Regions from separate parts of the Rhodopseudomonas parapalustris genome, predicted to be linked through region 2. Evidence: riboswitches for the same ligand, from Rfam matches in the RefSeq annotation. Region 2 holds a riboswitch; the other holds the start of a gene.
What was found. Region 2 has a riboswitch for cobalamin ahead of M9H71_RS03170 (DUF1636 domain-containing protein). Riboswitches for the same ligand answer to the same signal wherever they lie in the genome.
Positions count from the first base shown of each region.

Region 1 (8,122 bases), on a different contig from region 2:
TATGAACCGCGCCCGCGCCCGCATCCTCGAAGGTGCGGACCATGTGCATGACGTTGAGGGCCTCGCCGTACCCGGTGTCGCCATCGACCAGGGTGGGAAGGCCGCCTGCCCGCGCGATCTGCCGGATGAAGAACGCGACCTCGTCGACCGTGATCATTCCGAGGTCGGGAATCCCCATCGACGCGGTCATCGCGGCGCCCGACAGATACAACGCCTCGAAGCCGGCAGCGCGCGCCTGCAGTGCGGCCATGCCATTGTGCGCGCCCGGCATGCGGACGATGCCGCCGCGCTCGATCAGCGAGCGGAACCGCACGCCTGCAGGGTCGGTGGGGAGATCGGCAGCAACGAGATACGGCATGGTTTCACTTTCAGGCAAGACGAGAAGACGGCGCGTGGCCGCGTTGTTCGATCGGCACGAACAGACGATTCTCCGGTCCGACGTAGTTCGCGGTCGGGCGGATGATCTTGTTGTCCTGCCGCTGCTCGATGATGTGGGCGCTCCATCCCGCCGTCCGTGAGATCACGAACAACGGCGTGAACAGCGAAGTCGGCACCCCCATCGCGTGATAAGAGACGGCGCTGAACCAGTCGAGATTGGCGAACATCTTCTTAGATTCGTGCATCACCGCCTCGATCCGGTCGGCGATCTCGAACATCTTCACCGATCCGGCCTCGACCGAAAGCCGCCGGGCGACCTCCTTGATCACGCGGTTGCGCGGGTCGGCGATGGTGTAGACCGGGTGGCCGAACCCGATCACCACCTCCTTCGCAGCGACCCGACGGCGGATGTCGGCCTCCGCTTCGTCGGGCGTTGCGTATCGTTTCTGGATTTCGAACGCCGCTTCGTTGGCGCCGCCGTGCTTGGGACCACGCAGCGCGCCGATCGCGCCGGCGATCGCCGAGTAGAAATCGGCACCGGTCCCGGCGATGCAGCGCGCCGTGAAGGTCGAGGCGTTGAACTCGTGCTCGGCATACAGGTTCAGCGACGTATGCATCGCGCGGACGTGCGACTCTCGCGGTTTGGTCCGATGCAGCAGATGCAGAAAGTGACCGCCGATGCTGTCGTCGTCGGTCTCGACCTCGATGCGGCGGCCGGTGTGGGCGAAGTGATACCAATACAACAGCATCGAGCCGAACGAGGCCAACAGCCGGTCGGCAATGTCACGCGCCCCGGGATGATTGAGGTCGCCCGCTTCCGGCAGCACGCAGCCGAGCGAAGATACACCTGAGCGCATCACGTCCATCGGATGCGCCGCCGCCGGAAGTGCTTCGAGGGCACTGCGCACCGCCGCCGGCAGCCCGCGCAAGCTTCGCAGTCTGGCCTTGTAGGCGGCCAGTTCCGCCACCGTCGGCAGCGCCCCGTGCACCAGGAGATGCGCGATCTCTTCGAACTCGCAGGTCTCCGCCATGTCGAGAATGTCGTACCCCCGATAGTGCAGATCGTTTCCGGTTCGCCCGACCGTGCACAGCGCGGTGTTGCCGGCGATGACGCCGGACAACGCGACGGACTTCTTCGGCGGAGCGCTGTGACGCGCAATCGCGTGGTCTGTCATTGCTTCCTCCCTGGTGATCAGAATTATTCAGCCCCGGCTACGATCCGGACTTCCAATCGAAAATGCCGGCCGGCGACGCCACCCCGAGCCGGAACGGCGCGACAGCGAAGCTCAGTCCGCCGAGTTCGGCCGAGCTCAGCTCGGGCAGCCGGTCGACGAGTTCGAGGAAACGGTCCTGCTCCGACTGCTCGACGACGCCGTCCGCCAGGGTGCGGAACTTGCCGACATATTGCTCGCGGCGGAACGGCCGACGGCCGAACGGATGCGCGTCTGCGACGGCGATCTGATCCTCGACGATCGATCCGTCGTCGAAGGTGACGACGACGCGGGCACCGAACGCCTTCTCCTTGGGATCGCGGCTGTGATAGCGCCGCGTCCATTCCGGATCTTCGATCGTCGACACCTTGTGCCACAGCGCAACCGTGGTAGGCCGCGCCGCACGCTCGGGCGCGTAGGACTGCTCGTGATGCCACCCGCCGTCTTCGAGCGCGACGGCGAAGATGTACATGATCGAGTGATCGAGCGTTTCGCGGCTCGCGCTCGGGTCCATCTTCTGCGGATCGTTGGCCCCGGTACCGATCACATAATGGGTGTGATGGCTGGTATGCAGCACGATGCTGTTGATCTTCGACAGGTCCGGCGTCCGCTCCCGCAGCGCAGGCCCCATCCGTCGCGCGAGGTCGATCAGCGCCTGGCTCTGATACTCGGCGGAGTGCTCCTTGGTGTATGTCTGCAGAATCGCCCGCTTGGCCTCGCCGCGCTCCGGCAGCGGCACCTGATATTCTGCCTTGGGACCGCCGAGCAGCCAGGCGATGAAGCCATCCTCACCCTCCCAGGCCGGCGACGGCGCGCCCTCGCCGCGCATTACCCGATCCACCGCTTCCACCGCCATCTTGCCGGCGAAGGCCGGCGCGTAGGCCTTCCAGCTCGAGATCTCACCCTTGCGTGATTGCCGCGTCGTGGTGGTGACGTGCAAGGCCTGCTGAACCGCCTGATAGATCACCTCCGTGGGCAACCGCAGCGCCGTTCCGATGCCGGCCGCCGCCGATGGGCCGAGATGCGCGATGTGATCGATCTTGTGCTCGTGCAGGCAGATGCCGGTGACGAGATCGACTTGAATCTCGTAACCGGTGGCGAGACCGCGAACCAGCGCAGCGCCATCGAGACCGCAATGCTGCGCCACCGCCAGGATCGGCGGAATGTTGTCGCCGGGATGCGAGTAGTCCGCCGCCAGATAGGTGTCGTGGAAATCCAGCTCGCGCACCGCAACGCCGTTGGCCCATGCCGCCCATTCGGGCGACACACGCCGGTCGAGCGCCAGCCCGAACACCTTCGCGCCGGCGCGATACGGATGCGCCATCGCCTGGGCACGGGCACTGGCGACCGGACGCCGGGCGATCGACGCAGCCGCCACGGCTGCGTTGTCGATGATCCGGTTACCGATCATCTCGACCACCTCCGGCTCGACGGCGACCGGATCGGCAGCGACCTCGGCGATCTTCCAGGCGAGCTGCTCGGCGCGGGGCAAACGGTCGGCGGAGCGGGCGGTACGGACGGTATGCAGCTTCACGAAGTGGTCTCCTGGATGGTGGTCGTCGTCGATGAAAGTACTTGCACGGGCGTCGGTCTGCCGGCCTTGTCGACGGCGACCATTTCGAACGAGCCGCGGACTGCGAGTTGCCGGGCACCGGAAATCAGCGCTTCGCTGACCACGTCGACGACGACGGTCATCGACGAGCGCCCGACTCGCACCACGCGGGCAGTCAATTCAACGAGGTCGCCGACCTTCACCGGAACGTGGAATTCGATCTTGTCCGATGTCGCCATCACGATCGGCTGGCGCGCCCGCCGTGTCGCCGCGACAAAGGCGGCCTTGCCCATCAGGTTGAGTGCGTTGCCGCCAAACAGTGTGCCGTAGTGATTAGCTTGCTCCGGAAAGATCATCTCGACGAAGCGCGTCTCCTGCGTCGCATCGAAATTCGTAGCGCTCATGGCGCACCTCCTTCGGCTTGTCTTGGCGCATGGTTCGGCATATTGGCGAACACGGGCCGTCGTAAAGGACTAAACCTGCGAAGAATTGCGAAGCGGGGCACGGCGATTTGCAAAGATTGCGAAGGCGATCTGCGGAGGTGCGATGAAGAAATCGTATGTAGGAGCGCGTCTGCGGCGGCTGCGCGAGCAGCGTGGCATGACGCAGCAGGCGCTCGCCACCGCCGTCGGCGTCTCACCGAGCTACCTCAATCAGATCGAGAACAACCAGCGTCCGCTGACGGTCCCGGTGTTGCTGAAGCTCAACGCAACGCTCGGCATCGACGTTCAGTTATTCTCTGAGGATGACGAGGCGCGACTGATCGCCGACCTCAAGGAAGCGCTGTCCGACCCGATGGTCGGCGAAAGCCTGACCGCAAACGACGTGCGTGAGCTTGCAACCAGCATGCCCGCAGCAGGCCGCGCCTTAGTGGCAATTTATCGGCGTTATCACCTCGCGCTGGAGCAATCAGCAGCCCTCGCCGCCCGTCTCGGGGACGATCGGCAAGACCGACCGACATCTGCCATGTCCACGCCGTTCGAAGAGATTCGCGATTTCTTTTATGCGAGGCACAACTACATCGCCGAGCTCGACGAAGCGGCGGAACGAACCGCCGCGGACACCGGACGAACGATCCAGCAGGTCGCGGCGGCGCTGGCAGAGCGGCTGAAATCGCGGCACGGCATCGACATCCGCATCGGCGAAGCCGACGCATCGGCGGATGTTCAGCGCAGCTTTGACGCGGGCGACAAGACGCTTCGGCTTTCGGCCCGCCTGCAGCCGGGCCAGCAGGCGTTCCAGATCGGTACGCAGTTGGCTTTCCTGGAGCATCGCGACGCGATCGATGCGCTGGTCGGAGAAAATCCGTTCGGCGATGAGGCGTCGCGCAGACTGGCACGGATTGGACTGGCCAATTACTTCGCCGGGGCGCTGCTGCTACCCTACGCGGCCTTCCGGGATAAAGCCGAGTCGGTCCGTTACGACATCACGTTGATCGGCCAACATTTTGGCGTCGGCTATGAGACCATTTGCCACCGTCTCAGCACGTTGCAGCGACCGGGTGCACGCGGCGTCCCGTTCTTCTTCATCCGCGTCGATCGCGCAGGCAACATTTCGAAACGACAGTCGGCGAAGGATTTCCATTTCTCGCGTGGTGGAGGAACGTGTCCGCTATGGAACGTCTACGAGGCGTTCTCGCAACCGGACCGGATTCTCACGCAGCTGGCGCGAATGCCCGACCACCGGACCTATCTGTGGGTGGCGCGCACGGTGTCGCACGATCAGGCAGGTTATCACGCCCCCCGGAAGACTTTTGCCGTCGCGCTGGGATGCGATCTGCAGCATGCCGGGCGCCTCGTTTATTCCGACGGGCTCGATCTCACCAACCCGGCAGCGGCCACGCCCATCGGCGCGGGTTGTCGGATCTGCGAACGGCAGGCCTGCCCGCAACGCGCTTTCCCTCCGGTCGGCCGCCCACTCCACGTCGATGAAAATCGCAACTCGTTCTCACCCTATTCGACGAATTGACCTGATCCGGGGGAGACGAAACAGTGCGTATCGGAAACGCCACGGTGGAGCATGACGTCGGACAAGCAGGGTGATTGCAAGCGGTATGTGTGGTTCAGTCCATGTGATGATCGTATCGCGCTGCGGTTTGAACCGACATTCGATATCTCGCTCGGATCAGAGCGCCGTGCGAAGGGGGCCGTTCGCCGGGTGTTGAGGCTTTTGCGCAGACTGCGTCTCCAGGCCTGCATCGACGGCAATGGAGTCGACGCGACGATCCGACAGCCTTCGGTCGATATGTCCAAACTACTCGCAGCCGTCGACGCCGAGATCGTCGCCTTTCAAGCTGAACGCATTCACCCAAAGGAGTTGGACGAGATTCTCACGATCACCCCTCACGAGCGACGCCGCTGGACGAAGGACGGAAGACTGCCGACGTCCGGCCATACCTCCTTCCGGAGCGGCAAGAAGTCGGTGTTTCTGGTGCTGTATCCGCCCGCCCCGATCACGGCGCTCGCGCACCGTCCGGACCAGATTGAGGCTTGGCGCCGAGCCGATGCTGCCACATCCGCGCCCGCGAGCAGCAGCAATGACACATCGACAGCTTGACAAGAGCAGCGCCCAGAGCACTACATATTGTATTCGCGGTCTCTCGAATCGTTTGATCGAGGGCTAAGAGGGAATTCGGTGCGGCGTTACCGCCTAAGCCGGAGCTGCCCCCGCAACTGTCAGCGGCGAGCCGACGTCATCAGGCCACTGGGAGCAATCCCGGGAAGGCGGACTGAGGCAATGACCCGCAAGCCAGGAGACCTGCCGCGAACAACCAAACGTCCCTGGGCGGGGTGTCCCGGTGGGTCGCTTGCTTCCGTGCGTACGGCGCTCCGTACGACTCTTGCACGCGCCTGCCTGAACCCCGGCCCGCAATTCGACCCGCGGTGTGCCGATGCCTGTTTCCGACCAGACCAACCTTCCTCAAGCGATCATCAAGCGGAGCGGCGCTGAAGCGGCGTTCGACAGTGCCAAGATCCGATCCGCGATCGCGCGCGCCGGACAGGCCACGGAGGAGTTCGGCGAACTCGAAGCTGGGCTTCTTACCAGTCAGTCGGTCAAGGTCATTGCGCACCGGTTCGCCAGCGCCGTGCCGCAGATCGAGCAGATTCAGGACATCGTCGAGCAGGTGCTGATCTCGGCGAACCACCTGACCACCGCGCGGGCGTATATCGTCTATCGTGAGAAGCGCTCCCAGGCGCGCAACGACCGCAAGGTCGCCGTCGATGCGATCGCGTCGATCAACGAATATCTCGACCGCACCGACTGGCGGGTCAACGCCAATGCCAACCAGGGCTATTCACTCGGCGGCCTGATCCTCAATCTGTCCGGCAAGGTGGTCGCCAACTACTGGCTATCGCACGTCTATCCGCCGGAAGTCGGCCGCGCCCATCGCGACGGCGACCTGCATATTCACGACCTCGACATGCTGTCCGGCTACTGCGCCGGCTGGTCGCTGCGCATGTTGCTCACCGAGGGCTTGAACGGCGTGCCCGGCAAGGTCGAGGCCAGCCCGCCGAAGCATCTGTCGAGCGCGATCGGACAGATCGTCAATTTTCTCGGCACGCTGCAGAACGAATGGGCCGGCGCCCAAGCGTTCAGCTCGTTCGACACCTACCTCGCGCCGTTCCTGCGCAAGGACGGGCTGAGCTACGCCGACGTGCTGCAGGGCATCCAGGAACTGGTCTACAACCTCAACGTCCCGTCGCGCTGGGGCACGCAGACGCCGTTCACCAACCTCACCTTCGACTGGACCTGCCCGGAAGATCTGCGCGACGAGGTGCCGGTATTCGAAGCGTTATCTCGGCACGCTGCGCAACCATTTCTCCACCGTCGGCATCAACGGCGTCAACGAAATGATCCGCAACTTCACCGCGGACTGCGAGACCATCGCGACGCCGTGGGGGCACGGCTTCGCCGTCCGTGTCCTCGACCATGTGCGCGCCAGGATCGTCGCGTTCCAGGAGCAGACCGGTAATCTGTACAATCTCGAGGCCACGCCGGCGGAAGGCACGACCTATCGGTTCGCCAAGGAGGACCGCAAGCGCTTCCCCGGAATCCTGCAGGCCGGCACCGAGGACAATCCGTACTACACCAACTCAAGTCAGCTTCCGGTCGGCTTCACCGACGATCCGTTCGAGGCGCTGGAACGCCAGGACGATCTGCAGCGCAAATACACCGGCGGGACAGTACTGCATCTCTACATGGGATCGAAGCTGTCGTCCGGCGAGGCCTGCAAGAAGCTGGTGCGACGCGCGCTGGAGAACTTCCGGCTGCCTTACGTCACGGTGACACCGACCTTCTCGATCTGCCCAACCCATGGCTACATCGAAGGCGAACACGCCTTCTGCCCGAAATGCGACGCCGAACGCCTCGCGGCCAAGCGGCTCGCCGCCACCCACTGAACAGAAGGAGACGATTGATGAACGCCCACGTGACCATCCCCACTGACGCGATGGACACCATCGAACTGACCGATGCCGAGCGCCAACCCTGCGAGATCTGGACCCGGGTGATGGGCTATCACCGTCCCGTCGCCTCGTTCAACCGCGGCAAGATCGGCGAATTCAATGACCGCAAGTACTTCACCGAAGCCCGCGCCAAGCACGGTTGAGCTGCGGATCGGCGGTCTCGTCCGGCTGTCGACCTGCGACTGGCCGGGCGAGCTGGTCGCGACCGTGTTCTGCCAAGGCTGTCCCTGGCAGTGCGGCTACTGCCACAACCCGCATCTGCTGCCGGCCCGCGGGCCGGATCAGCTGGCGTGGCAGGACGTGTTCGCATTCCTGGAGACAAGGCGCGGGCTGCTCGACGGAGTGGTGTTCTCCGGCGGCGAGCCGACGCTGCAGTCGGATCTTCCGCTGGCGATCGCGGCAGTGCGTTCGCTCGGCTTTCGCATCGGACTGCACACTGCGGGGCCTTATCCTGAACGCCTCGCACGCGTCCTGCCGCTGCTCGACTGGATCGGCTTCGACGTCAAAGCGCCGTT
Region 1 is NZ_JAMKBZ010000011.1:135,415-143,536, reverse strand. It holds gene prpB (methylisocitrate lyase) at 1-358, opposite strand, end outside; gene prpC (bifunctional 2-methylcitrate synthase/citrate synthase) at 369-1,553, opposite strand; gene M9H71_RS12230 (MmgE/PrpD family protein) at 1,591-3,123, opposite strand; gene M9H71_RS12225 (acyl-CoA thioesterase) at 3,120-3,545, opposite strand; gene M9H71_RS12220 (short-chain fatty acyl-CoA regulator family protein) at 3,688-5,109, shown strand; gene M9H71_RS12215 (hypothetical protein) at 5,161-5,697, shown strand; cobalamin riboswitch at 5,717-5,920, shown strand; partial or broken gene nrdD (anaerobic ribonucleoside-triphosphate reductase) at 6,032-6,859, shown strand; gene nrdD (anaerobic ribonucleoside-triphosphate reductase) at 6,993-7,541, shown strand; gene nrdD (anaerobic ribonucleoside-triphosphate reductase) at 7,559-7,750, shown strand; gene M9H71_RS12195 (anaerobic ribonucleoside-triphosphate reductase activating protein) at 7,707-8,122, shown strand, end outside.
Region 1: another riboswitch for cobalamin. It lies ahead of nrdD (anaerobic ribonucleoside-triphosphate reductase); the one in region 2 lies ahead of M9H71_RS03170 (DUF1636 domain-containing protein).

Region 2 (21,784 bases):
GTTGCCGTCACCGATCAGCGCGAACGCCGCGGTAGAAGGATCGTCGGTCAGCGGCGCACCGGTGTGAAACTTCAGCCATTGCGCGACTGTGCCGTCCGCCGCAATAGCGTCGTCGAGCCAGATCGGAGTGTCGTGGTCGAACAGGGTCAGCGCCAGCGCGGCGCTGGCGTGCATCAGCGGCGCCGGTGTGCCGGCCTCGACGCTGATGCGTTGGATGCGGCCGGGCCGCGCCATCGCTTCCATCACGGCGCGGAAGGTCGATTGCGCCCCCAGTACCTTGTCGGCAAAGCCGGCGGCGAGTTCGGTGGTGGTCATGGTCAGCCCTCGCCTCGCACCAGCGTGTAGAAATCGACCTTGGTGGCAGCCGTCTGGGCGGCCTTTTCTGCGCGTGCGGCTTCGACTTCGGTGCGCAGCGGCGCGATCACCTCGGCCTCGACGGTGGCCGCATAGTCTGCCGATTGCAGCAGCGCGTCGCACAGCGCGATCAGCCGGGCCTTAGTGCGATCGCGGCCCAGCGTGTAGCCGTACCCGACCTCTCCGCTGGCGAGCCGAACCGCAGCGCGCGACACCGTCGCCTCGCCGACATTGAAGGCGGAGCCATCGCCGCCGATCCGGCCGCGCAGCATCACCAGTCCCTGTTCCGGCTCGCGCAGCAGCGTGAATGCCGGCGGCGCCAGCGCGTCGAGGTGCGCGCCGATCGCGGCGGTCTCGGATGCGGCCAGCACCGCCATCGCGGCGCGCCGGCGCGCGATTGCGGTTTGTTCGGGGAGGTTTGTGGTTTCGGCGTGCATCGCCATTGCCCAGTTCAAGTTGTATATGTTAATAGACAACTTGATAGAGGCACAATATGAAAACTCGATGACGTCGAATTCCGTGGCCATGATCACGAAAGCGTTCCTGTCATGAGTGCCGAGGCTTTATCCTCAGGCTTAGCGCTCTGGCGTCGGGTCGCCGACGGCATCGAGCTGGCGATCGCCGACGGCCGCTATCTGCCCGGCGGCAAGCTGCCGGGCGAGACCGAGATTGCCGAGAACTACGGGGTCAACCGTCATACTGTGCGCCGCGCGCTGGCGGCGCTGGCCGAGCGCGGCTTGGTCCGCGCCGAGCGCGGCAGCGGCACTTTCGTGCGCAGTCAGCGCATTGCCTATCCGTTGCGCACGCGGACGCGATTTTCCGAGATCATCAACGCGGGGGGGCGCGAACCGCGCGGGCAGCTGATTGCCGCGGAGCGTGAGGCGGCGACTGGCGCGCTGGCCGGCCAACTCGATCTCGATATCGGCGCGCCCCTCTTCCGCATCGAGGCGCTGCGATCGGCGGACGGCGTGCCGATCAGCCGCGGCACGACCTGGCTGTCGGCGGTGCGATTTCCCGATGCGCCCAAGGTGTTCGCGGCGAAACGCTCGATGACCAAGGTGCTGGCGCATTATGGCGTCAGTGACTATCGCCGGCTGTCGACCCGGATCACCGCCTCGATGGTGGATGCGTCCGATGCTGCGCGGCTCGATCTGCCCGCCGGGCGCCCGGTGTTGGTGGTAGAGAGCATCGACGTCGCCGCCGACGGCACCCCGCTGCTCACCACCCGTGCACGCTTTGCGGCAGAGCGGGTCGAGTTCGTGATCGAGCCGGATTAGCGTGCGCCCTGCGCTCACGTCATCGCCCGCTTGCGCGGAGGATGACGGTTGAGAGCGCGATGACCGCTGCGCCTTAAGCGACCGCCTTCCGCCCGATGATCGCGAAGCGCAGCTTGCTGGAGATCCAGTCGATCGACGCGACGGTGATCAGGATCATCAGGATCAGAAACGACACTTTCTGCCATTCCAGCACCCGGATCTGCTCAGTGAGCTGCAGGCCGATGCCGCCGGCACCGACGATACCGATGATGGTCGCCGAGCGGGTGTTGGATTCGAAGAAGTACAGCACCTGGCTCGCCAGGATCGGCACCACCTGCGGCAGCAGGCCGAACCTCACGCTGTGGACGTGCGAGCCGCCGGTGGCCTTGACGCCTTCGATCGGCTTGTTGTCGGCGGCCTCGAAGGCTTCGGAGAACAGCTTGCCGAAATTGCCGAAGTCCGAGCACATCACCGCGAGTATCCCGGCGAATGGTCCGAGCCCGACGACGCCGACCCAGATCAGCGCCCAGATCAGCGTATCGACGCCGCGCACCATGTCGAGCAGCCGCCGGGTCAGCAGTTGCAGCGGGCGGATCCGCAGCACGTTGCGGGCCGCCAGGAACGACACCGGGAATGCCAGCAGCGCGCCGCCGAGCGTGCCGAGAAACGCGATCGCCAGCGTTTCGCCCATCGCGTGCAGATAGACCTGCGCGAGCTGCCACGAGCCCGGATCTGGCGGCAGCATCAGGCCGACAAATTCGATCAATCGGCTGACGCCGCTGAGCAGCCGGTCGAACGGGATATCGAGCCGGATCAGGCCGAACACGAACAGCGCCGCCGCCAGCGTCAGGCCGCCGATCAGCTTGCCGCGCCTGATCCAATTGGGCCGGAACTGCTCGGGGAAGCGCGCGACGATACCGGCCTCGTCGCCGAAGCTCAGGGTGCGGCGGGGCACGCTCATCGTTGCTCCTGACCGATCAGGCGTCGACGCACGCCTTCGGTGAAATAGTCGATCAGCATCACGGTGACGATGATCAGCAGCAGGATCGCGCTGACGTCGGTGTAGTAGAACTTGCGCACCGCCTCGATCAGATCCTGGCCGATGCCGCCAGCGCCGACGAAACCCATCACGGCCGCGCCGCGGACGTTGATCTCGAACCGCAGCAGCGCGTAGCTGACGAAATTCGACAGCACCTGCGGCACCACCGCGAACCGCACCTTCTCCAGCCAGTCGCCGCCGGCCGACACCACGCCTTCCAGCGGCTTGTCGTCGATGTTCTCGACCACCTCGGCGAACAGCTTGCCGAGCGCGCCCGCGGTGTGGATCGTGATCGCCAGCACGCCCGGTAGCGGGCCGAGCCCGAACGCCAGCACGAACACCAGCGCGAACACGATGTCCGGAACGGTGCGGCAGAACTCCAGGAAGCGGCGGGTGATGAACACGATCGCACGCGAGCGCACCAGATTGGCCGAGGCCAGAAAGCACAGCGCGAAGCCGGCCAGCGCGCCGAGCAGCGTGCCCACATAGGCGATCAGGATGGTGTCGAGCAGCAGGCCGGTCCAGCGCTTGATGCCCCAGAACCATTCGTTCAGGTCGGTCCACAGCGTCGCCAAGGCGAGCTTCGGCGCGATCGAGATGAAGTAGGACGGGAATCGCCAGAAATTCTCGGCCAGCTTGACCAGATCGACTTCGCCCATCCAGGCCGCCGCGGCGATCGCGGCGATCAGGATCGCACCGCCGAGCGCCAGTCGCCGCCGCTTCTCGGCCACCGCCGCATCGTAATGATCGGCGAGCGCACGAAGCTGGGGTTCGGGAAGTTCGGTGACGGCTGCCTGCATGCGGGTGTCCGACATGACGACGTGGGCGACCGGTCGGCCGCCCACGTCCAATAAGGTGCGGGGATCCGTTACGACTTGTGCTTGCGCAGGGTGTCGACGAACTTGATCAGCTCGACCACCGGCTCGTAGTCCTTGTGGCTGGTCGCCGCATAGGGCTTGGCCTTGCCTTCATAGATCTTGTTGAAGGTTTCCGGATCGTTGGTGGCCAGATCGAGCACCGCCTTGCGGATCGCCGCCTTGAGGTCTTCCGGCAGGTCCGACAGATAGGCCATCGGCGAGTTCACGATCAGGTCCGACTTCAGGATGATGCGGAAGTCCGCAGCCTTGACCATGCCCTTGCGGTCCATCCGCAGCAGGTTGGATTCGTCCTCGGTGTTCCACCAATTGAACGCCGCATCGCAGGTGCCCTGGGCGACGCCGATCACTGCGTTCTCGTGGCTGCCGGCGTAGATCACCTTGGCGAAGAACTTGTCGGGATCGATCGACATCTTGTTCATCATGAAGCGCGGCACGTTGTTGCCGGAGGTCGAATTCGGGTCGACCAGGCAGAGGTTCTTGCCCTTGAGATCTTCGATCTTCTGGTAGGGCGAGTCCTTCTTCACATACAGCACCGAGTGATAGCCCTTTGAGCCGTCACCGTTGACCTCGATGGCGAACGGCTCGACCTTGGCACCGACCAGATAGGCGCGGGCGTAGGACGCCGGGCCATACATGCCGATGTGGATGTTGCCGGCGCGCTGGCCCTCGATCACCGCGGCATAGTCGTTGGCGATGCGCAGCTTCACCGGCACGCCGAGCTGCTTGGTGAGGTAGTCGGTCAGCGGAGTCCAACGGGTGGTGGTGCCCGAGGCGTTCTCGTCCGGGATCTTGCCGAACACCAGCTCGGGATATTTCGCCTTCCAGTCCTGCGCCGGCGCGGCGTGCGCGGTGAACGCCAGCGCGGCAGCGGCGGCGACGAGAGTACGGAGCTTGATCATGAGGTTTCCTGTCTCTTCAGTCGGTGAACGGTCGAAACACGGCGACCGCACGCGGACGCGCCGCGGGCGGTGCCGGATAGGGAAGACGGCGAACGATCGCCGCCGGGATCAGGCCACGGCGACGCCGACCAATGCGGGGGCGGGAAGGCCGTGCGGAACGTGCGGCGCGGCGCCGAGCACTTCGTCGGCTTCGAGGTCGTAAAGCTCGCGCGCGATCTGGTCGGTGAGCGCGGCCGGCGCGCCGTCGAACACCACGCGGCCCGAGGCCATGCCGATCAGCCGGTCGCAATAGCTACGGGCGAGATCGAGCGAGTGCAGATTGCACAGCACGGTGATGCCGAAGTGCTTGTTGATGCGCAGCAGCGCATCCATCACGATCTTGGTGTTGCGCGGGTCGAGCGAGGCGATCGGCTCGTCGGCGAGCACGATGTCCGGCTGCTGCACCAGCGCGCGGGCGATCGCGACGCGCTGCTGCTGACCGCCGGAGAGCTGGTCGGCGCGTTGCGCCGCGTAGGACGCCATATCGAACTGATCGAGCGCCGAGATCGCAAGCGCGCGATCCTGCTCCGGCCACATTTGCACCAGCGAGCGCCACGACGGCACTTCGGACAGCCGGCCCATCAGCACATTGGTCAGCACGTCGAGGCGGCCGATCAGGTTGAATTGCTGAAAGATCATCGCCGAGCGTGCGCGCCATTGTCGCAGCTCGCGGCCCTGCAGCGCGGTCACATCGACGCCTTCGAACAGGATGCGTCCCTCGGACGGCTCCGCCAGCCGGTTCAGCATGCGTAGCAGGGTCGACTTGCCCGCGCCGGATCGGCCGATCACCCCGACGAAGCTGCCACGCTCCACCGAAAACGATGCGCCATCTACGGCGGCTTTGCTGCCGAAACGGCAGGTCAGACCCTCAACTACCAGCATGCGCTGCTCCCGAAACAGGTTCGGGAGGAATCGCTAACGCTGTTGTTTTGCAGCCGTGTGACAGTCGATGTAGTTCGGCCGACATATCAAGGTCTTCGCTGCGTCATCGATGCGTCACGACGGCGTCACGGGCGGCGTCGATGACAGGCTCACCCCCAATCATCGCGCACGAGAATCCCATGGCTGCGAAACTGCTGACGGTCGCGCCGACCGTCGATCCGACCGCCAAGCTGCACGACGTCACCCTCGGCGCCTATTGCGAAGTCGGCGCCCGCACCATCCTGAACGAAGTGGCGATGGGCGATTACTCTTACGTCGTCAACGACTCGCAGATCACCTACACCAGCATCGGCAAGTTCTGCTCGATCGCGGCGATGACCCGGATCAACCCCGGCAATCACCCGATGCAGCGCGCCACCCAGGCGCACTTCACCTACCGCGCCAGTACTTATTTCGAGGGCGAGAGCGACGACGCCGAGTTCTTCGCCTGGCGCCGCTCGCATCATGTCGAGATCGGCCACGATGTCTGGATCGGTCACGGCGCCATCGTGCTGCCGGGCCGTAACATCGGTACCGGCGCGGTGGTTGCGGCCGGCGCGATCGTCACCCGGGACGTGCCGGCCTACACGATCGTGGCCGGCAATCCGGCGCGGCCGATCCGCCGACGTTTCTCCGAGCAACAGGCGGAGCGTCTAGTCGCGCTGGCGTGGTGGAATTGGGGCCACGAAGCGTTGCGCACCGCGCTGCCCGACTTCCGGAAATTGTCAGTGGACGAATTCCTCGACCGATATGAAGGTGCGGCCGAAGTGCAGCCGCCGGACCGCGAGCCGGCGACAGAACAGCAGGTGATGGGATGAGCGAGATCGCGATCGAAGGTGGCCGGACGCTGCTTAGCGACGAGATTGCCGAGGCATCGTTGCAGCTCGCCGGCGGCGCCATCGCGGCGGTCGGCTCCACGAGCGGCAATGCGGCGATCCGGATCGATGCCCGCGGCCTGCTGGTGCTGCCCGGAATCGTCGATCTGCACGGCGATGCCTTCGAGCGGCAGATGATGCCGCGGCCGGGCGTCGACTTTCCGATCGACGTGGCGCTGATCGACAGCGACCGCCAGGCGATCGCCAACGGCCTGACCACGGTCTTTCACGCCGTCACCTGGTCGTGGGAGCCCGGCCTGCGCAGCGCCGACAACGCCCGCCGGATGCTGGATGCGATCGATCTGACCAAGCCGCGGCTTTCCGCCGACACCCGCATTCATCTGCGCCACGAGACCTTCAATCTCGAGGCGGTCGACGAGATCGCCCAGTGTATCGGTGATCGCCGCGTCGATCTGTTCGCCTTCAACGATCACATGGACACGACGCTGGCGAACCTCGCCAAGCCGCAGAAGCGCAACCGGGTGGTCGAGCGTACTGGCCTATCCGACGATGAATTCGATCGGCTGGTCGAGCGCGTCGCGGCGCGCGGCGACGAAGTGCCACAGGCGAATCGGCGCCTCGCCGCCATCGCCCGCGAGGTGTCGATGCCGATGCTGTCGCACGACGACGATACCCCGGCGATGCGGCAGGGTTATCGCGAGCTCGGCGTCGGCATTGCCGAGTTCCCCACCACCGAGGAGACCGCGCGCGATGCGGCGCTGCACGGCGATTTCATCGTGTTCGGTTCGCCGAACGTGGTGCGCGGCGGCAGCCACACCGGCTGGACCAAAGCGGCCGATATGATCGCCAAGGGACTGTGCTCGGTACTGGCCTCCGACTACTACTATCCGGCCCCGTTGCTCGCCGCGTTCCGCCTGGTGCATGACGGCATCCTGCCGCTGGAGCAGGCCTGGAAGCTGATCTCGGAAAATCCTGCGCGCGCCGCCGGGCTCGCTGAGCGCGGCACGATCGCGAGCGGGCAGCGCGCTGACGTTGTGCTGGTCGATGATCGGGTCGCGTTGCGGCCGCGGATCGTCGCGGTGATCGCCGGCGGCCGGCTGGTGCATGTCGACGATCCGGAGCGCTTCGTGATCACGCGCAAACTGCCGCACCCGGCTGGCGTTGCCGCCTGATCTGACGCTATCATCATCGGCGATGTCGAATTTTCCACGCTACGCGATTTACTATCTGCCCGCCGCAGGCAGCGCTCTGGCGCAGTTCGGGGCGACGATGCTCGGCTACGATGTCGTCACCGGCGAAGACGTGCCGTTCGCTGCGCCGACCGCGGCGATCGAGGACTGGCGAGACATCACCGCCGAGCCGCGCGGCTACGGCTTTCACGCCACCCTGAAGGCGCCGTTCGGATTGATCGGCAGCCGCAGCGAGAGCGACCTGCTGTGGGCCTGTGCGACCTTTGCCGAAACGCCGCGGGCGATTCCGCAGATTGCTCCGGTAATCAGGCCGATCGGTGGGTTCCTCGCGCTGGTGCCGGAAGCGCCGTCCGAGTCGCTGCAGCAGCTCGCGGCCGATTGCGTTCGCGACTTCGATGAGTTTCGGGCGCCGCTGTCGGCGGAGGATCGCGCCCGGCGCAAGCCGGAACGGCTGACGCCCGAGCAGGTCGGCTATCTCGATCGCTGGGGCTACCCTTATGTGATGGACGAGTTCCGGCTTCACATGACGCTGACCGGTTCGCTCGATCCGGCTCGCCACGACGAATTGTTGGCGCTGCTGCGGAGACAATTCGCGGCCACCGGCATCGACCGGATTGCGATCGATCGGATCGCTGTGCTGCGCCAGGACGCGCGAGGTGCGCGGTTCAAGAGCATCGCGCAATTCGAACTGCGCAGCGCCGACTATTAGCCGGCGAGGATCGAGCCGAGCCAGTCGCTGACCGCCTCGGGCATGGCGGTGACCCGGCCGGGCCAGGGACCGGTGGCGAAGCCGACATGTCCGCCTTCATCGGGTTGCCAGAGCGTCACCATCGTGCCGACGTCGTCCGGTGCCGGGAGCGAGGCGGCCGGCACGAACGGATCGTTGCGCGCGTTCACGGCCAAAGCCGGGATCTTGATCTTGTGCAGATGCGGCTTGGATGAGGCACGGGTCCAGTAGTCATCGACACCCGCAAAGCCGTGCAGCGGCGCCGTGAAGGCGTCGTCGAATTCGCGCAGGGTCGTTGCCCGTTGGACCCGTTCGCGATCGAACAGTCCCGGATGCTGCTGCCATTTCGCGAGCGCGTTCGGAATCATCGTGCGTAGGAAATGCCGGGTGTAGATCAGGCGGTTGACGCCGCTATCGATCGCGGCGCCGGCGGCCACGAGATCCAGCGGGGCAGAGACCGCCGCCACTGCGCGCGCGATCTCTGCGGCGCCGCTGCCGGCCTCCTCCGCCCAGCGCAACAGCGCGTTGCCGCCGAGCGAGACGCCGGCGGCCAGCACAGGCGCATCGGCGCGGTCGCGAATTCGCGCCAGCAGCCAACCGACCTCCTGAAAGTCGCCGGAGTGGTACGAGCGCGGCGCCAGATTGAGTTCGCCGGAGCAGCCGCGGAAATGCGGGATCGACAGCCGCCAGCCGCGCGCCACCGCGCCCTGCGCAAATGCGATCGCGTAGCGGCTTGCCGACGATCCTTCGAGGCCGTGAAACAGCACCAGCCAAGGCGCATAGTCCGGCCCGGGCAGGTGGTCGATGTCGATGAAGTCGCCGTCTGGCGCCCGCCAGCGTTCGCGGACGAGCTTGATGGCTTGCGAGGCCCGTGGCTGCGCGAACAGCGTCGGCCAGATGGTTTGCAGATGGCCGCCGGGCAACCACCACGGTGCGCGATAGGATCGCAGGTCGGTCATGTCGAACGGAACGGGTGAAGAGCTGTGAACGAGCGGGCCATGAAACGAACGGAGACGGCTGCAGCTATTCACACGCCGGATGCAAAGCGCAATCGCTCAGTTTGAATTTGCTGAAGCGATGCATTTGCAGATTCGGCCCGCGGTGCTTGTCATCTCGCGATTGCTGTCGGTCCGCAGCCGGCTTAAGCTTGCTCAAAGAACAACAAGCGATCGGCGCTGCCGCTGTCCGGATCGCACCATGAGGAAACCGCCATGAAGGTCGCCGACCCAGCTCCCTTCCGCAATCTGTCGCCCGACGAGTTGGAATGGCTCGCCGCCGCCGAATGGGCGCAGGCCGAAGCTCTCAGCGATGCGCCCAAGGGGCTGGTGATGCAGTCCGCCACCGAGATGCACGCGCGCGCCAAGCTGAAGCGCATGCTGCTCAGCCAGGTCCCGACCAAGCACTAGCCGGCGACGTCGTCTGCGGGCTTGACCGGCTGGAGACGGCGGACGCACACCGGTCGTGATGACCTCCGCACCGCATCCTGCCTGCCCGTCAGGTCCCGGCGCCTATGTGGTGGCGATCGCCATCGCCGCGCCGCTCGCGATCCGGCTCGGCGCCGCCGCGTCGCCGTTACTTCGGCCGGGGCGCTACCTGTATTGTGGCTCGGCCTATGGGCCAGGCGGCCTGCCGGCTCGGCTCGGTCGGCATTTCCGCAAGGACAAAACGATCCGCTGGCACGTCGATCAGTTGACGACGGCCGGCGAGGTGCTGGGCGCCTGGGCGATTGCGGGCGGCGACGAATGCGAGCTGGTCGCGCGGCTCGGATTTCTGCCGGTGCCGATCGAAGGCTTCGGCGCCACTGATTGCGCTCACTGCCGCAGCCATCTGCTGCGTTGGCCGTCGCGCGTCGCTGCCCGTACAGTCCGCACGGCGCTCGCTGGAGACGACGCGGCGCCGGTGTGGTTGCGGGGCGATTCTACGCCCCGGTCTCGCGCCTGATCCAGCCGAGATATTTCTCGGCACCCGCGGTCACCGGAAGCTGGATGATCTCCGGCGTGTCGTAGGAGTGCAGCGAGGTAATCAGGTCGCGCAGCGACGCGAATTTCTCCGTCACGGTCTTGAACAACATCAACTGCTCGGCATCGCTGGTGATCTTGCCGTCCCACCAATAATGGCTGGTGATGGCCTGGATCTGGACGCAGGCGGCGAGCCGGGCCTCGAGTGTTGCGACTGCCAAGCGTTCTGCCTCGTCCTTGCTCGGTGCGGTCACCATCACCACGCAGGCTTCGCCCTGATCCATCGCGTCGTTCCTCCGGCGAATTTGATCCGCCGCGTTGCGGGCCGCGCTCTTTGTTTGCTAGGCGCAAGCCGTTCCCAGTCAGCTTCGGAAGATCCGTCATGCCGATTTACGGCTTCGTCTGCAACAAATGCGGTCACCAGTTCGAGACGCTGCTGTTCTCCGGTGACACCGCGGTGTGTCCGGCCTGCGAGAGCACCAGCCTCGAGCAGCAATTGTCGCTGATCGCCAAGCCCGCCAAGGGCGGGCCGGAAGCGCCGATGTGCGACGGCAAGGGCGGCTGTGGCGGCTGCTGCATGCCGGACGTCTGCGCCTAGCGTCGCCGGGCCTGCGCCCCTCCCCCCGCCCTCGTTCCCGCGCGGAACGATTGCGGGTGTGCCGCCGTTTGCACGCCGACGGGGATTCCTCTAAGGCAGGCGAGACATGACGCAAATTACCCGCACTTTCGATAGCGCCGCACAGGCCAAAGCCGCAATCGCCGAGCTGAAGCAGCGCGGCTTTCAACGGGTCGAGCTGATCGAGGCGTCCGACCGCCGCGGTGGCGCGGCCGTGCGCGTCGAGCCGCCATTCGGCTCGGCGCTCGCCGCAACCGCCATTCTCGATCGCCACAGCGGCAAGCAGGCGACGACTGCCCCAGCGCCTCCCGCGCCGCCAGCCAAGGCCGAGGTTCAGCCGGCGCGCGAATCTGCACGGCCCATCGCCCCTCCGGTGGCGCCCGCGGCTTCGCCCGCGCCCGCTCCTCTTCCAGCGCGGCGCGAGGAGCTGCGCAGTGGGCCGCGCACGGTCTCGGAATGGCTCGGCATTCCGGTGTTGATCGATTCCGACACCTTCTTCTCCGGCTTCCCGCTGCTGCTGCGGTCGTCCCGCAAGGCGCCGGCCGCGAAGTCCGAGTGACCCAGCGGGCCTATTGCGCGCGTGCGGCGGCTGCGCCGCTTCCGTCTCTCCGTCCGGCTTGCTAGCATCCGGCCGCCTCGCCGCCCGGCGGGGACCACGACATCAGCGACCCGATGACGTGCGTTGCGCGCCAGCCGTCTGCCGCGCGTGGCGCACGCATGCGGCAGGAGTGCAGGCCATGAAGCTCACCAGTCCCGACATCGCCGAAGGCGCCACCATCGCGCACGAGCAATTGTTCAATAGCTTCGGCTGCACCGGCGCCAACGTCTCGCCGGCTTTGAGCTGGAGCGATGCGCCGGCCGGCACCAAGAGCTTCGCGGTGACGATGTACGATCCCGATGCGCCGACCGGCAGCGGCTGGTGGCATTGGGTGGTGTTCAATATTCCCGCCACCACCACGTCGTTGCCGAAGGGCGCCGGCGATGTCGCCAAGGGGTTGATGCCGGACGGCACGATCCAGGGCCTGACCGATTTCGGCGTGGCCGGCTATGGCGGCCCGTGCCCGCCGCCGGGCGACAAGCCGCATCGCTATCAGATCACCGTGTTTGCGGTGGACGTTGAGAAGCTGCCGAACGCCGGCGCGACGGCGATGCCGGCGCTGGTCGGCTTCGATCTCAACTTCCACACGCTGGCGAAGGCGACGATCACCGGCCTGTTCGGACACTGAGTCCGGACAGACCGTCCGAGACGCCGCGCACCGTCCGTTGCGGATGATGGCCGGATTCAGCCCGGCCATCATTCGCGGAGCCGGCCGAAGCGTGCCGCCGTTGGCGCTGTCGCGGCGATTAGTTGCTGGCTTCGGCGCTCTGCGGCGAACGCCGCGCCGGCATCGACGCCGCGCCGGCTGATACGCAGGGAATCGGCCGCCATGAGCCGTCGGGAGCGCGCTCATACGAGGTGCATCCCGAGCTTGATGCGGTCTCGCTGGCATTGCGCTGGTCCTGCTGGCCTCGCGCCAGTGCGGGCGCGGCAGAGAGGCTCGACGCGATCAGCGCGCCGGCAAACACAGCAGTCGTCCAAGAGCTGGTCGTTCGCATGTCCGGTCCTCCATTATCGGAAACGCGGACGGAGTCCTGACCTGCGAATGTGACGATTTCTTGCAAATTGCGGCGATCGCCGCGATCTTGCCTTAATAATCCGGAAACGGCGCGCGCTGTTAGTGCGCTCGCGCACGCTGATCGAGCGATTCAGCGTGACATCACGATGCGGCCGGCCGCTGTGCGGTCCTGCCAATGGTGTCTTACCAGTTCCGGATCGACGTGATGCTCGACCGGCCAGCCGACGCACAGATAGGCGATGAACTTCCAGTTCGGCGGCACGTCGAGATCGGCGGTGATCGCCTGCGGATCGAGGATCGACACCCAGCCGACGCCGAGCCCGAGCGAGCGGGCGGCGAGCCAGAACGTTTCGATCATCGCCACGACGGAGTAATCGAGCGCCTCGGGCATGGTCTGGCGTCCGACGCCGAGGCCCTGCGCGGTGGTGCGATCGCAGAACAGCGCGAACTGCCGCGGCGCCACGTCGATGCCTTCGAGCTTGAGCTTGGCGTACAGCGCCGCGCGCTCGCCCTGATACGCGCTCGCCGCGACCTCGTTGCAGCGCAGGAAGTTGGCTCGAATCTGCGCGCGCGTCTCGGCGCTGTCGATACTGATCCAGCGCCACGGCTGGCTGTTGCCGACCGAGGGCGCGAGTTGCGCCAGATCGAGCAGTTGCTCGATCAGCTCCGGCGCGACCGGATCGGTCTTGAAGCGGCGGACGTCGCGGCGCCACGCGATCAGTTCGGCGAACTTGTCGCGAAACGCTTCGTCGAACACCGGCGGATTGGCATTGGCGGCGGCGATCTCGGCCGGATCGGTCATCGCCACCAATTTGTTCAGCGTCGTGCTCATAGCTTGCCTGCCAATACGTCTGCGAGATCGGCGACATCGGTGAGCAGCCGACCGGCGGAGCGCAGCAGCGGCACTGCGAGGATTGCGCCGGTGCCTTCGCCGAGCCGCAGCCGCAGATCGAGCAGCGGCACGGCCTCCATCGCCTGCAGCGCAAGATCGTGGCCGCGTTCGGCGGAGCGGTGGGCGAACACGCAATAGTCCCGTGCTTCCGGCGATAGTCGCACGGCGACTAGCGCCGCGGCGGTGGCGATGAAGCCGTCGATGATCACTGGGCGGCGCTGCGCGGCGGTGCCGAGCACCGCGCCGGCCATCATGGCGATCTCCAGCCCGCCGAATTCGGCCAGCACCTCGAGCGGTGCGGTGGCGGCACTGCGCTGCGCGGCTTTTTCGATCGCCGCCTTTTTTCGGGCCATGCCGTCGGCATCCTGGCCGGCACCAATGCCGATGCTCTGGTCGAGCGGCGCCGGGCCGAGCCGATGCAGCAGCAGCGACGACGAAGCCGTGTTGCCGATTCCCATCTCGCCGAGTGCGATCACATCCGCCCCCGCGGCGATCTCGGCGCGCGCCAGTTCGGCGCCGCGGTCGAGCGCCTGGCAGGCCTCGGCGAGGCTCATCGCCGGCTCGCGCGCCGCATTTGCGGTCCCCATCCGCACCTTGGCGTCGATCAGATCGGGGTGTTTCGGCAGCTCGGCGGCGACGCCGGCGTCGATCACCCGGACATCGACATGATTGGCTGCGGCGAACGCATTGGCGGTGGCCTTGCCGGCCAGATAGGTCATCACCATCGCGACCGTCACGGCCGATGGATATTGCGACACGCCTTCTGCGGTGAGGCCGTGATCGCCGGCGAACACCATCAGCACCGCGTTGTCGGCGCGCGGCGGTTCGGGATGCCGCATCATGGCGAGCTCGATCGCGAGATCTTCGATTCGCCCGAGCGAGCCGAGCGGTTTGGCCTTGCCGTCCACCCGCGCCCGTAAGGCTGCTTTCAGCGATGCGTCGACCGGTGTGATCGAGGGAGGCTGCCAGGTGACGAGGGTGTCGGTCGGCATCGAACGATCCTTTGGTTTCGAAGGCGCGCAACTGACGTAATCGCGCTGGCCGGGTCAACACCACCTTCGCGTTGTTGACCCGCAACACGGTCGCAGATAGCGTGCGCCGCGATGGTCCTTCCGTCAGGAAGGTGAAAAGGGAAGCCGGTGGGAGGCGCATTGCGTCTCGATCCCGGAGCTGCCCCCGCAACTGTAAGCGACGAGCCATCGCCGAGGCCACTGGGAATTCCTGGGAAGGCGGCGAATGGCAACGACTCGCGAGCCAGGAGACCTGCCATCACGTATTGTGCTTTGAAGGCGTCGTCGGGGCGGGGTGCACCGGACGGAAGCAGTGCGGCAGACCAAAGGTCTATCCCGCGCGTTCCGACAAAGCTCGAAAGCTGACGCAACGATTCGAGCCCGATGGATTCCGAACCAGCCGCCGACCTGAGCGCCGATCTGTCGCGCAGCCTGCCCGGCGTGCCGGTGATGGTCAGCGTCTGCACCACCTGCAAAACGACCAACGGTACTGTGGTCGGTGCGCCGATGCTGGAGGCGGTGCGTGCCGCGCTGGCGGGTTCCGCAGGCGTACAGGTGCGCGCCGTGCAGTGCCTGTCCGCGTGCAAGCGCGCCGCCACCGTCGCGGTGTCGAGCGAGGGCGGCTACACCTTCGTGTTCGGCGATCTCGACGGCGCCGGCGGCGCCGACGCGGTTGCGACGTTCGTGGCCTCCTATCAGGACAGTGACTACGGCCTGGTGCCGTGGCGACAGCGCCCGGAGGTGTTGCGCAAGGGCACGCTCGTCCGTCTGCCGCCGCCGCAATGGTCCCCGGACGATGGGCGGGCGCCGGCATGAGTGCGCTGATCTCCACCCTCGTGCTCGGCGGCGCTCGCTCCGGCAAATCGGTGTTCGGCGAACGGCTGGTCACGGGCAGCGGTCTCGCCAAGATCTATCTCGCCACCGCCACTGCCAGCGACGACGAAATGTCCGACCGGATCGCGCATCACCGCGCCCGCCGCGGCGATGGCTGGACCACGATCGAGGAGCCGCTCGGGCTGGTCGATGCGCTGACCCAGCACGCTGGCCGTGGCCGAGCGGTGCTGGTCGATTGCCTGACGCTGTGGCTGTTCAACCTGATGGAAGCCGGCCGCGATCCCGAGGTCGAGGCCAAGCGGCTGGCGCGCTATCTCGGCGTCGCCGCGGGTCCGATCGTGCTCGTCTCCAATGAAGTCGGCCTCGGGCTGGTGCCGGAGACGCCGCTCGGCCGCGCGTTCCGCGACGCTCAAGGCCGCCTCAATCAGACCGTCGCCGCCGCCGTGCCCAACGTCGTCTTCATCGCCGCCGGCCTGCCGCTGTGGCTGAAACGCCAAACAGGAGAGTAGTTCATGACCGTCCGCGTTCCCGTCACGGTACTCACCGGGTTTCTCGGCGCCGGCAAGACGACGCTGCTACGCGCGCTGCTCAATCAGTCGGGCGGCCGCCGCATCGCGGTGATCGTCAATGAATTTGGCGATGCCGGTTTCGACGGCGCGCTGGTCGAGGATTGCGGCGCGTCGGTGTGTGCGCCCGGCGACATCGTCGAACTCACCAATGGCTGTATCTGTTGCACCGTCGCCGACGACTTCATCCCGACGATGGAAAAGCTGTTGAATCGCGACACGCCGCTCGATGCGATCGTGATCGAGACCTCCGGGCTGGCGTTGCCGCAGCCGCTGCTGAAGGCGTTCGCCTGGCCGGCGGTGAAGACCCGCGCCACCGCCGACGGTGTCGTCACCGTGGTGGATGCGCTGGCGCTGAGTGAAGGCCGGGTGCCGCTCGACGACGATGCGGTGAAGGCGCAGCGCGACGCCACGCACGACGATCCGATCGAGGAAGTGTTCGAGGACCAGCTCGCCTGCGCCGATCTGGTGGTGTTGTCGAAGAGCGATCTGGTCGCGCCCGACCAGCTCGCTGCGCTCGAAACCAAGCTGGCGAGCCGGATACGGCCGAACGTCCGCATCGTGCGCTCGCACGGCACATTGGCGCCCTCGGTGCTGATCGGGCTCGATGCCGAAGCCGAGAACGATCTTGCGTCCCGCGCCGGCCATCACGCCGAAGGCGAGGAGCACGATCACGATGATTTCGATTCGCTGGTGATCACCCCGCAGCCGGCGGAGACGCTCGACGCGATGAAGGCGCGCGTCGGCGATGCGCTCGGGCTCGACGGCGTGCTCCGCGTCAAGGGCCACGCCCGCGTCGCCGGAAAGCCGGCGCCGGTGGTGGTGCAGGCGGTCGGCTCGCGCATCGATCTCGCCTTCGCCCGACCCGACGCCGAGCGCCCCGATCATCTGGTGGTGATCGGCCTCAAGGGCTTCGACGCCGATGCCGCCCGGCGCGCGCTGGCGGGGTAATTCATATGCCTCTCCCCGTCATTGCGAGGAGCGAAGCGACGAAGCAATCCAGGGGCATCGGCCCCGAGTCTGGATTGCTTCGCTTCGCTCGCAATGACGTAGAGAGGGTGGTCGCACAGCAACGGTGCTCCAGATGCACCTGAAGCTCGATACCAGCGTCAGCATCGACGACGGCGATGTCGCGCGCGATCTTGGTCAGGCGACGGCCGACATCGTGGTGCTGTCGGCGGCCGATAGCGATCTCGCCGCGTTCGGCGCGGCGCGGGCCGGGATGCCGGACGACTATCCGACCCTCCAGCTCACCAATTTTCTCGCGCTCGGCCATCCGGCCTCGGTCGATCTGTATGTCGAACGCACGCTGTCAAAAGCCAAGCTGGTGATACTGCGGATGCTCGGCGGCGAGGCCTATTGGCCGCACGGCGTCGACAGTCTGCGGCGCGATGCGCTGGCGCGTGGCGCGCAGTTCGTGTGCATTCCGGGCGAAATGGAGTGGAACGCGGAGCTTGCCGCGCGGGGCACGGCCGATCTCGACGATGCTCGTGCGCTGTGGCGCTACTGCAGCGAGGGCGGTGCAGACAACATCAGCCTGGCGCTGCGCTATGCCGCCTGGATGATCCTGCGCGACGATTGCCCGCCGCCGCCACGGCCGATGCCGGCTGCCGGATTTTGGCCGGCCGAGCCGCGGTCCTCGCAAGGAAGGCGCGCGCTGGTGATCTTCTATCGTGCCCTGGCGGCGAGCGGCGATACCGCGGCGATCGCGGCGCTACGCGATACGCTGGCCGCGCGCGGGCTCGATCCCGTTTGCATCTTCGTCACCAGCCTGAAGGATGCGCGCTCGATCGCGTTCCTGCGCAGCGTGCTGGCGGCGACGCCGCCGGAGGTCATCGTCAATGCCACGGCGTTCGCGACCGCCACCGCGACCGACGAATCCGGCGTGCTGGCGTCTGCCGATTGTCCGATCCTGCAGGTGGCGCAGGCAGGGGTGACGCGCGAGCATTGGGAGCAATCCGGCCGCGGTCTCAATCCGCGCGACCTCGCCATGCACGTCGTGCTGCCGGAGGTCGATGGCCGAGTCTTCGCCGGAGCCGTAGCGTTCAAGCAGCGCGGCGGCGATGCCGAATTCGCTCCCACCGTGTACCAGCCGCTGCAGGACCGGATCGATGCGGTCGCGGATCTGGCGCAGGCCTGGGTGCGGCTGCGGCATCAGCCGCGTGATCAGCGCCGCATCGCCATCGTGCTCGCCAACTATCCGAATCGCGACGGCCGGCTCGGTAACGGTGTTGGCCTCGACACGCCGCAATCGCTGCAGGATCTGCTGGTGACGCTGCGGTCCGAAGGCTACGCCGCCGGCGAGTTGCCGTCCGACACCGCGGCGCTGATGGAGTGGTTGCAGCGCGGCCCGACCAACGAACTGAAAGGCCGCGCTGATCGCGACGGCGGCGTGAACTGGCCGGTGGCGGACTACGCGGCGGCGTTCGCTGAGCTGCCGCAGGCAGTGCGCGAGGCGGTGACTACGCGGTGGGGCGCGCCGGACCAGGATCCGCATGTCGCAAATGGGGCCTTCCGTCTCGCCCTGCATCGCTTCGGCAATATTCTGGTCGGCGTGCAGCCGGCGCGTGGCTATGCGATCGATCCGAAATCCAGCTTCCACGATCCCGAGCTGCCGCCGCCGCATCATTATGTGGCGTTCTATCTGTGGCTGCGGCAGGCATTCGGCGCCGATGCGGTGATTCATCTCGGCAAGCACGGCAATCTCGAATGGCTGCCGGGCAAGAGTGCCGGATTGTCGCGCGACTGTTTTCCGACCGCGCTGCTTGGGCCGCTGCCGCATCTCTATCCGTTCATCGTCAACGATCCTGGCGAGGGCATCCAGGCCAAGCGGCGCAGCGCCGCGGTGATCGTCGATCATCTGACGCCGCCGATGACCCGCGCCGAGCTGCACGACGAGATGGCGCGGCTGGAAGCGCTGGTCGACGAATATGCGATGGCGGCCGATCTCGATCCGACGCGTGCGGACGCGATCGCCGAGGACATCATCTCTCTGGCACGGGCGACACGTCTCGACGAAGATGTCGCGATCGACCGCGATACCGCGACGCTCGACGCGCTGCGGGCGATCGACGCACATCTGTGCGATCTGAAAGAGATGCAGATCCGCGACGGCCTGCACGTCTTCGGCCGCACGCCGCAGGCATCGCAATGCGACGAGCTGCTGGTGTCGATCGCACGGCTGCCGCGCTCTGAGCTGAAGCTGCAGGATGCCTCGCTGCATCGCGCGATGGCCCGTGACCTCGGCCTGACGGATGCGGACGGTGCTGCGTTCGATCCGCTGACCCGCGATCTGGTGACGCCCTACACCGGCCCGCGCCCACCGACTCTCGCGGCGCTGAGCGATCGGCCGTGGCGAACGAGTGGCGACACCGTCGAGCGCCTCGAAGCGCTCGCGTTGCGGCTGGTGGCGGGCGACTCTGCGTCCTCCGATTGGCCCCAAGCGGGTCCGGTGCTCGAATGGATCGCGACATCGCTCCGCCCGGCGATCGAGGCGTCGGGCGGTGCAGAGCGCGACGCGCTGCTCCGCGGGCTCGACGGTCGGTTCATTCGGCCGGGGCCGTCCGGCGCGCCGACCCGTGGCCGTCCCGACGTGCTACCCACGGGACGCAATTTCTTCGCAGTCGATGTCCGCGCGGTGCCGACGCCGTCGGCGTGGCGGATCGGCCAGCTCGCCGCCGAGCGGCTGATCGAGTCCTATTGGCAGGAAGCCGGCGAGTGGCCGCGTTCGATCGCGCTGTCGGCGTGGGGCACCGCCAATATGCGCACCGGCGGCGACGACGTGGCGCAGGCGCTGGCGCTGATCGGCGCACGGCCGACTTGGGAGGACGCCACCGGCCGCGTCACCGGCTTTGCGATCGTGCCGCTGTCGGAGCTGCGACGGCCGCGCGTCGACGTCACCTTCCGCGTCTCCGGGCTGTTCCGCGACGCCTTCCCGGTGCAGATGGATCTGATCGCCAGCGCGGTCGCGGCAGTGGCGGCGCTCGACGAGCCGGATGACGCCAATCCGATCGCCGCCCAGGTCCGCCTCCGCAGCGAACAATTAGTTCGGAGCGGCGTCGATCCCGAATTGGCAAAAAGACAAGCCGGCGCGCGGGTGTTCGGGGCGAGGCCCGGCAGTTACGGAGCCGGGCTGCAGGCGATGATCGACGACGGCGGCTGGGACAGCCGCGATGATCTCGCTGGCGCTTACCTCGCCTGGGGCGGCTACGCCTATGGGGCGGGGCAGGACGGCGCCGAGGCGACCGATGCGTTCGCGGCGCGGCTGCAGGCGGTCGATCTGGTCGCGCAGGCGCAGGATAATCGCGAGCACGATATTCTCGACTCCGACGATTACTACCAGTTCATCGGCGGCCTCGCCGCGACGGTCGAAACCTTGCGTGGACAGGCGCCTCGGATCGCCCATGTCGACACGTCGCGGCCCGAAGCGCCGCTGCCGCGGACGCTGGCGCACGAGATTTCGCGCGTGGTGCGGGGCCGCGCCGCTAATCCCAAGTGGATTCAGGGCGTGATGCGCCACGGCTACAAGGGCGCCTCCGAGATTGCCGCCACGGTGGACTATCTGTTCGGCTTCGCGGCTTCGACCGACGCCGTCGGCAACCGCCATTTCGATTTGCTGTTCGCCGCTTATCTCGAAGACGATGCCGTGCGCCAGTTTCTGCAGGATGCCAATCCGGCGGCGCTGCGCGACATCGTGGCCCGGTTCGACGAGGCGATCCGGCGCGGGCTGTGGATGCCGCGCTCAAACCGCGCCGCCGATCTGCTCGCCGAATTTCTCACTCCGAAGGAAGCTGCATGACCGATCCATTGTCCGACCGCGATGAAAACGCCCGCCACGCCGAGAAGGCGAAGAAGCGGAAGGCCGCGCACGACAAGAAGCTGTCAGGTATGACCGACAGCAAGGGCCTGATCATCGTCCACACTGGCACTGGCAAGGGCAAGACTTCGGCGGCGCTCGGCATGGTGTTCCGCCACATCGGCCACGGGATGCCGGTTGGCGTGGTTCACTTCACCAAGTCGGAGAAATGGAACACCGGCGAGGCGAAGCTGCTGGCGAAATTTCCGGAGCTCGCGACGCTGCACATCATGGGCGAGGGCTTCACCTGGGAAACTCAGGACCGTGAGCGCGATATCGCCGCGGCGCGCGCCGGTTGGGAGCGGGCCAGAGAATTGATCCGCGACGATCGTCATCGCATGGTGCTGCTCGACGAGTTGAACATCGTGCTGCGATACGACTATCTGCCGATCGAGGAGATCGTCGCGGTGCTGCTCGATGAGAAACCGGCCGACAAGCACGTCGTGATCACCGGCCGCAACGCCCACCCGGCGCTGATCGAAATCGCCGATCTGGTGACCGACATGACCCTGGTGAAGCACCCGTTCCGTTCCGGCGTGAAAGCGCAGAAGGGCGTGGAGTTTTGAGCGGGCGGCAGAGCCCCAAATATGTCATTCCGGGGCGCCGCGCAGCGGCGAACCCGGAATCCAGAAGTGCAGAACTCCTCGAGATTCCGGGTTCGCGCCTGTCGGCGCGCCCCGGAATGACGGCCACGTGATGAGAAAGCTGCGATGACTATCACCCCCGCCCTCATGATCCAGGGCACCTGCTCCAACGCCGGCAAGTCGACGCTGGTGGCGGGGCTGTGCCGGGCGCTGGTGCGGCGGGGGCTGAAGGTGACGCCGTTCAAGCCGCAGAACATGTCGAACAATGCTGCGGTGACGGTGGACGGCGGGGAGATCGGCCGGGCGCAGGCGGTGCAGGCGCGCGCCGCGAAGCTGCCGCCGACCGTGCATATGAACCCGGTGCTGCTGAAGCCGGAGACCGACACCGGCGCGCAGGTGATCGTGCAGGGCAAACGCTTCGGCCGGCTCGGCGCTCAGCACTTCCTCGAGAAGAAAGCGGCGCTGCTACCGCATGTCCTCGACAGCTTCGCACAGCTCGCACGCGAGGCCGACATCGTGCTGATTGAAGGCGCCGGCTCGCCGGCCGAGATCAATCTACGTGCCGGCGACATCGCCAATATGGGCTTTGCGCAAGCCGCGAACGTGCCGGTGGTGGTTGCCGGCGATATCGAGCGCGGCGGCGTGATCGCCAGTCTGGCCGGCACGCATCTCGTGCTCGACGATGCCGAGCGGGCGCTGGTGCAGGGCTATCTG
Region 2 is NZ_JAMKBZ010000002.1:213,586-235,369, forward strand. It holds gene phnH (phosphonate C-P lyase system protein PhnH) at 1-315, opposite strand, end outside; gene phnG (phosphonate C-P lyase system protein PhnG) at 318-791, opposite strand; gene phnF (phosphonate metabolism transcriptional regulator PhnF) at 903-1,631, shown strand; gene phnE (phosphonate ABC transporter, permease protein PhnE) at 1,705-2,571, opposite strand; gene phnE (phosphonate ABC transporter, permease protein PhnE) at 2,568-3,449, opposite strand; gene phnD (phosphonate ABC transporter substrate-binding protein) at 3,518-4,426, opposite strand; gene phnC (phosphonate ABC transporter ATP-binding protein) at 4,535-5,347, opposite strand; gene M9H71_RS03110 (transferase hexapeptide repeat family protein) at 5,527-6,204, shown strand; gene M9H71_RS03115 (alpha-D-ribose 1-methylphosphonate 5-triphosphate diphosphatase) at 6,201-7,394, shown strand; gene M9H71_RS03120 (DUF1045 domain-containing protein) at 7,417-8,121, shown strand; gene M9H71_RS03125 (YheT family hydrolase) at 8,118-9,098, opposite strand; gene M9H71_RS03130 (hypothetical protein) at 9,351-9,545, shown strand; gene M9H71_RS03135 (GIY-YIG nuclease family protein) at 9,604-10,080, shown strand; gene cutA (divalent-cation tolerance protein CutA) at 10,058-10,381, opposite strand; gene M9H71_RS03145 (FmdB family zinc ribbon protein) at 10,480-10,695, shown strand; gene M9H71_RS03150 (hypothetical protein) at 10,802-11,272, shown strand; gene M9H71_RS03155 (YbhB/YbcL family Raf kinase inhibitor-like protein) at 11,451-11,939, shown strand; gene bluB (5,6-dimethylbenzimidazole synthase) at 12,460-13,161, opposite strand; gene cobT (nicotinate-nucleotide--dimethylbenzimidazole phosphoribosyltransferase) at 13,158-14,213, opposite strand; cobalamin riboswitch at 14,309-14,506, shown strand; gene M9H71_RS03170 (DUF1636 domain-containing protein) at 14,616-15,047, shown strand; gene cobU (bifunctional adenosylcobinamide kinase/adenosylcobinamide-phosphate guanylyltransferase) at 15,044-15,574, shown strand; gene cobW (cobalamin biosynthesis protein CobW) at 15,578-16,582, shown strand; gene cobN (cobaltochelatase subunit CobN) at 16,716-20,429, shown strand; gene cobO (cob(I)yrinic acid a,c-diamide adenosyltransferase) at 20,426-21,052, shown strand; gene M9H71_RS03195 (cobyric acid synthase) at 21,197-21,784, shown strand, end outside.